One region of the Bradyrhizobium sp. AUGA SZCCT0169 genome, then DNA from elsewhere that is predicted to be linked to it. Evidence: predicted binding sites of a transcription regulator. Region 1 holds the regulator's gene; the other holds the start of a gene.
What was found. Region 1 encodes LexA, which represses DNA repair genes until DNA is damaged. Its sites were predicted from a motif close to TGTTCNNNNTGTGTTCNG; they were not measured.
Positions count from the first base shown of each region.

Region 1 (3,409 bases):
GCAAAGCTGCGTCACCAGCACATGGCTCCCGTCGGGAAATTCGATTGCGTCGTGGTGACGTTCCTTGATATGCGGATCAATGGTGTTGAACTTGCCGACGCGAAAACCGATCGTCCGCGTCCAGATCCAGCGGTTGTCGTATTTGACGTCTTGCGCGAAGGCCAGTTCGGTCCCGGGCAGCATGCAGACCGCGACTGCGGGGTCGCGTTCGCTGGCAAAGCCGCGGGTCGAGGTGCCGCGGAAGGTGGTCGATATCAATGTCTCGCCGACCTCAGCAGGACGCGTTGCCATCGCGTGCAAACTATAGTCACACATCGGATCGCTCCCTCGTAAGAGATAAAGACCCGTGCCTCCCTCGAGGCGCTGGCCTCTATCAGAGTGGACTTGAGCAAAGTCTATTCCTGTTCTGGACATTTGTGCGACGGAAAGGCCGGCGCAACCGATCACAAACGCGCTACGGCGGCTGCGGATTTTCAGGCATCGGCGGCAGCGGCAGTTCGAAGGCGCCGAGATGGAATTGCTCCCGTCCGTCGTCGGCAATCCCGGGCAGCGCGACCAGCGTGAACGCAGCCTCCGGAAATTGCTGCCAGATCGCGAGATCTTCCGCCGTCACTGTCAGCCAGCCGAACCGGAGCATGTAGCGGCCCGGCTCGGTCACTAGGCCCGCCCGCTGCCAGGTGATCTTGGTGATCATATTGCTGACCACGTCGCGTCCCCCCGTTCGCACGCTTTCGAGCACGCCTCAAACCAAACAGCGCGCTCACGCCGCCAGTTTTTGCTGCGTTCTGGGCAATTGTGGGACGTATGCAAGCGCACCGCGACGGTTAAGGCTGTCCCAACGTCCAGGCAACGAAAAGCCCCGGTCGATGGCCGGGGCTTTTTTGCGGTGCCGAACGCGGCTTGCATCTGGCGCGGGCCGCGCTCAGTACTTCCGGTACAGCCCGATCAGCTTGCCCTGAATCCGGACCCGGTTCGGCGGCAGGATGCGCACTTCATAAGAGGTGTTGGCGGGCTCCAGCGCGATCGAGGCGCCGCGGCGGCGGAAGCGTTTCAGGGTGGCTTCCTCCTCGTCGATCAGCGCCACCACGATATCGCCGGTGTCGGCGGTCTCGTTGCGCTGGATCAGCGCCATGTCGCCGTCGAGAATGCCGGCGTCCACCATGGAATCGCCGCGGACTTCGAGCGCGTAATGTTCGCCGGAGCCGAGCATGTCCGGCGGTACGCTGATGGTGTGGCTGCGGGTCTGCAGCGCCTCGATCGGCGTGCCGGCGGCGATCCGGCCCATGACGGGAACGGCGACCGGACGGTTGCCATCGTCCTCGGCGGGCGCGCTGGCGGCGCGGACCTTGCCGAGCGTGCCTTCGATGACGCTCGGGGTGAAGCCGCGGCGGCCGTTGCCGTTACCGGCGCCCGCAAGCTCGGGCAGCTTGATGACTTCGATGGCGCGGGCACGGTTGGGCAGGCGGCGGATGAAGCCGCGCTCTTCCAGGGCGGTGATGAGGCGGTGGATGCCGGATTTGGAGCGGAGGTCGAGCGCATCCTTCATTTCGTCGAAGGAGGGCGGCACGCCGGCTTCCTTGAGCCGTTCGTTGATGAAACGCAGAAGTTCATACTGTTTGCGCGTAAGCATCTCGAGCAATCCCCCGGTTGGCGCGTCGTAATTCGTGGTCGTTCAGCTTGCAGAGGCCGCGGTCTCAAATTCGGAAGTCCAAAACTCCCATTTGTAGACACTAGCTCTCGAAACAAATCATGAACGGACACTATATGTTCGATACATGTTCCGCAACCACTTAATTTCAGGTGAACGCGCGCCGAGTTCACTCGAACAGGCCGCCCGGACGCGTCATTCCGGCAGGCGCAGGAACTCGCATGGCGTGCCTTCAGGCACCGCCGGCGCAAACGGCGGACGTATCAAAAGCGCCCGTGCCGCAGCGAGATTCCCAAGCAGCGACGAATCCTGGTGGCTCACCGGCACCGCGATCAACGCACCGTCTTCGCGCTGCTCAAGCCGTGCGCGAAGATAGTCTTCGCGCTGGTCGTTGGCGGGAAGATCGCGGCCGAGCAGGGCGGTCTCACGCGCGTGATGGATGGTTTTTCGGCCCGACAGCGCGCGAATCAGCGGCACCAGAAACAGGAAACCGCAGACATAGGACGAGACCGGATTGCCGGGCAGGCCGATCACCCGCATCGCCCCGAGGCGCCCGTGCATCATCGGCTTGCCCGGCCGCATCGCGATGCGCCAGAACGCCATCGCGACGCCCTCGGCCTCCAGCGAGCGCTTGACGAGGTCGTGGTCGCCGACCGAGGCGCCGCCCATCGTGATCAGGATGTCGGCGCCCGAGGCGCGGGCGCGGCGGATGCCGTCAGTGGTCGCCTCGACCGTGTCGGCGGCGATGCCGAAATCAATGGTTTCGGCGCCCTCGGCCCGCGCCAGCGCGCGCAGCGCGTAGCCGTTGGAGTAGACGATCTGGCCGGGGCCCGGGATCGAGCCCGGCATCACCAGCTCGTCGCCGGTGGCGAGCACCGCCACCTTGGGGCGGCTGATCACGGCGAGTTCCGGATAGTTCATGCCGGCGGCGAGCGACAGATCGCGTTCGGTGAGGCGGCTTCCCCTGGTGAGCAGCACGTCGCCCTCGCGGAAATCGGCGCCGGCGGCGCGGATATGCCGTCCCGGTCTTGCAACTTCCGTGATCGTGATGTGGTCGCCGCTGGCGGCCGTGTCTTCCTGGATGATGACGGCGTCGGCGCCATCGGGGATCACCCCGCCGGTAAAAATCCTGACCGCTTCTCCTGGGCCCACCTGGCGTTCGAACGGGCGGCCCGCCGCGACTTCGCCGATCACCTTCAGCCGCGCGGAGAGGTCGGCGGCATCGGCCGATCGCACCGCATAGCCGTCCATCGCCGACATCGCCCGCGGCGGCTGCGTGCGCTTTGCGGCAAGGTCGCGCGCGAGGACGCGATGCCAGGCGGTGTCGAGTGCGGCCATTTCTTCCGCCAGGGGATCGGCGCCCGCAAGGATCGCGGTCAGTGCATCAACGACCGGCATCAGGGCCACGGCAACACCCTCTCAAATTCCCAGCGCGGCAAGCGCCTTTGCGACGTCATCCGGCCCTGTCACATGCACCGCGGCCAGGCCGCGCGCCTGCGCGCCGTCGATATTTGCTGCGGAATCGTCGAAGAACACGATGCGGGAGGCGGGAACACCGATCGCCTTGACGACATGATCATAGGCCGCCGCATCGGGCTTTCGAAGCCCGATCGTCGATGACAGGTAGATTTCGCGGAAATGGCCGAGCACGCCGGCATAGGCCTGGCTGAAATGCACGACATGCGCGTTATTGGTGTTGGAGAAGGCATAAAGCGGCAGCCGTTGTCCGGCGCGCGCCAGCGATGCTGATATATCGGGCAT
Region 1 covers NZ_JAFCMC010000005.1:232,483-235,891, forward strand. The annotation lists gene JQ609_RS08555 (hypothetical protein) at 1-315, opposite strand, end outside; gene JQ609_RS08560 (hypothetical protein) at 455-694, opposite strand; gene lexA (transcriptional repressor LexA) at 923-1,630, opposite strand; gene glp (gephyrin-like molybdotransferase Glp) at 1,844-3,055, opposite strand; gene JQ609_RS08575 (HAD family phosphatase) at 3,068-3,409, opposite strand, start outside.

Region 2 (3,409 bases), on a different contig from region 1:
CGTGCGGGATCGGTCAGCGCCAGTCCGAGGATCGCGGCCATCAACAGCAGTTGGGTGAAGACCAGCCAGCCGCGCCGCCGCCCGAGCCAGCGCGTCAGCAGCGGAATGTTAAGGCCATCCACCAGCGGCGCCCAAAGGAACTTGAGCGTGTAGGGCGTGCCGACCAGGGTGAACAGCCCGATGGTGCCGAGGCTGACGCCGTTCTCGCTGACCCATACCAGCAGCGTCGATCCCGACAGCGCCAGCGGCAGCCCGGACGAGAAGCCGAGCATCATCACGATCAGCACGCGCGGCTGCAGATACACCGCAAGCGCTTCGCGCCAGGAGGGCGCGGACGAGGGTGTTGCCGATGTCGAGGGGGCTTCAGGTGCGTTCATAGACAGGTGTTAGCAGATTCGGCCGCCAAAAATGATACTGTCATCGCCCGGCTTGACCGGGCGACCCAGTATCCCAGAGGCGGCAGATGGGAACGCGCAGCTATTATGTATATATCCTGGCCAGCCGCATCGGTGGCACGCTTTACATCGGCGTGACCAATGACCTCGTCCGTCGCGTTTACGAGCATAAGTCAGGTGCGGTGGAAGGCTTCACTAAAGATTACGGCGTGAGTCATCTGGTGTACTTCGAATGCGTCGACGAAGTAGAGGTTGCCATTCAGCGTGAGAAACGGCTGAAGAAATGGCCGCGGGCTTGGAAGATTGCGCTGATCGAAAAGGACAATCCGAACTGGATTGATCTTTATCCGGAGATCGCCGCAGGAGGAGGATAGGTCAGCGCTTTCGACGAGATGGCTCTGATGGCGGCGGGTCCCAGAAGGACGAACAAAAATCATTGTCGTCCTCCGCGAAAGCGGGGGACCCAGTATCCCAGAGGTGTTTGAGCTAGATCGAGAGGCCGCGGCGTACTGGGTCGCCCGGTCAAGCCGGGCGATGACACCGCTTGCGTAGCGCCTGGGCCTCTACTCCCCCGCCTGCAGCTTGCGCGCCAGCGGGAACAGCTCTGGTGCGCCAGATTTGACGATGCGCGGAGCCTCGGGCGGCGGCTCGGACTTGCTAAAATCCAGTTCCTCGATCCGCCCCGCCCGCTTTTCGATCTTGTCGGCGGAGATCAGGATCTGGCGGACGTCCTCATTCACATCGCCAAAATGCTTTTGCAGTTTCAGCACGCGGTCGCGCAGGCGGCCGAGATCGTCGCCCAAATTAAGCACCTCGGTGCGGATCTGGTCGGCAGCATCGCGCATCCGCGCATCTTTCAGGATCTGCTGCATCACCTGGATTGCCAGCATCAACAGCGACGGCGACACCAGCACGACGCGGGCGCGGTAGGCCTTCTGGATCACGTCGTCGAACCCATCGTGAATTTCCGCATAGACCGATTCCGACGGCACGAACATCAGCGCGGTGTCCTGGGTCTCGCCTGATATCAGATACTTCTCGGCGATGTCGTTGACATGCTTCATCACGTCGGCGCGCAGTCGCCCTGTAGCGTATTTCTTTTCCTCGTCGGTGCGCGCGTCGTGCAGCGCGGTCATCGCCTCCAGCGGAAATTTCGCATCGATGCAGAGCGGGCGCTGGTCGGGCAGGAACACCACGCAATCCGGCCGCTTGCCTGATGAGAGCGTGTACTGGAACTCGTAGGAACCCGTCGGCATGCCGTCCTGGACGATCGCCTCCATCCGCGCCTGGCCGAACGCGCCGCGCGACTGCTTGTTGGCGAGCACGTCGCGCAGCGTGGTGACTTGCGAGGTCAGGTCGGTGAGATTTTTATGGGCATTGTCGATAATGCCGAGCCGCTCATGCAGCGCGCGCAAACTGTCCATGGTGTTGCGCGTGGTCGCTTCCATCGACTGGCCGACCCGGTGGGTCACCGAATCCAGCCGCTCGTTGACGGCGCGGGCCATCTCGGCCTGACGGCCGGCCAGCGCCTGTCCCATCGCATCGACCCGGCCGGTGGATTCGCTCTGCGCCCGCAGCATTTCGCTCAGGCGTTCCTCGAGCTCGTCGGCCCGGATCGCCTGCGCCATCGCGAGTTCCGCGCCGCGGCGGCCCGACCGGGCGATGACGATGGCAATGGTGAGCAACAGGATTAGCGCCAGCGCGCCAAAGCCGATCAGCGCGTCGAGGGCACGAATCGGCAGGTCGCCGATGACAAAAAGAATCTCGTTCATGGCTGCTTGTAGCCGATTCGCGGGTTAGCACGAACGAAGAGGGAACATTTATGGTAGATGACCCCTTAATTTTCGTGGTTAACGCGGCCTTAAAAATCATGGTTAAGGCCGCCTTACCCGGTTCCGACGTGCATTGACCGCGGCAAATCAGCAGCTTAAATCGCCCCATCATGGCAATCAGAGAAATCATTATCCTGCCGGACAAGCAGTTGCGGCTCGTCTCCAAACCCGTCGAGAAGGTGACGGCGGAGATCCGCAAGCTGGCCGACGACATGTTCGAGACCATGTACGACGCGCCCGGCATTGGCCTCGCCGCGATCCAGGTCGCGCAGCCGCTGCGGCTGATCACCATGGATCTGGCCAAGAAGACCGAGGACGGCGAGACCAAGCCGCAGCCGCGGGTCTTTATCAATCCGGAGATCATCTCCTCGTCCGAAGAGCTGTCGGTCTACGAGGAGGGCTGTCTCTCGATCCCCGAATATTACGAGGCGGTGGAACGGCCGGCGCAGGTGCGCGTACGCTTCACCGATCTGGACGGCAAGGTGCACGAGGAAGATGCCGACGGCCTGTTTGCCACCTGCATCCAGCACGAAATCGATCACCTCAATGGCGTGCTGTTCGTGGATTATTTGTCCAAGCTGAAGCGCGACCGTGTGCTGAAGAAGTTTACCAAGGCCGCGAAGAGGGCGGCGGAGTAGGATCCACCGCGCCGTCACCCTGAGGTGCGAAGGCGCCTCTTGGCGTCGCAGCCTCGAAGGGCGACGGCAGACGCAAGCGACATTCTTTCTTTCCTGCGCATCCTTCGAGGCTCGCAAGGGCTCGCACCTCAAGATGACGCTCGTTATCTAGATGCCGGGTCCAAAGGATTTTCTTCGCATCATGCCTCTCCGCTTGATCTTCATGGGCACGCCCGATTTCGCGGTGCCGACGCTGCTGGAACTCGTGGCCCATGGCCATGAGATCGCGGCCGTCTATACCCGCGCGCCGAAGCCGGCCGGGCGTGGCATGAAGCTGCAGCCGACACCTGTGGAGCAGGAAGCGCGGCGGCTCGGCATACCCGTGCTGACGCCGACCACATTGAAGACGCCGGACGCGCTCGAAGCGTTTCGCGCGCACAATGCGGATGCCGCCGTGGTCGTCGCCTATGGCATGATCCTGCCGCAGGCGATCCTGGATGCGCCGCCGCTCGGCTGTTTCAACCTGCACGGCTCGTTGCTGCCGCGCTGGCGCGGCGCAGCCCCA
Region 2 covers NZ_JAFCMC010000023.1:67,332-70,740, reverse strand. The annotation lists gene JQ609_RS23495 (AmpG family muropeptide MFS transporter) at 1-377, opposite strand, end outside; gene JQ609_RS23490 (GIY-YIG nuclease family protein) at 464-769, shown strand; gene JQ609_RS23485 (DNA recombination protein RmuC) at 959-2,167, opposite strand; gene def (peptide deformylase) at 2,338-2,865, shown strand; gene fmt (methionyl-tRNA formyltransferase) at 3,047-3,409, shown strand, end outside.
Region 2: a site for LexA is predicted at 2,197-2,214, ahead of JQ609_RS23485 (DNA recombination protein RmuC). Genes of this name have one in related genera too.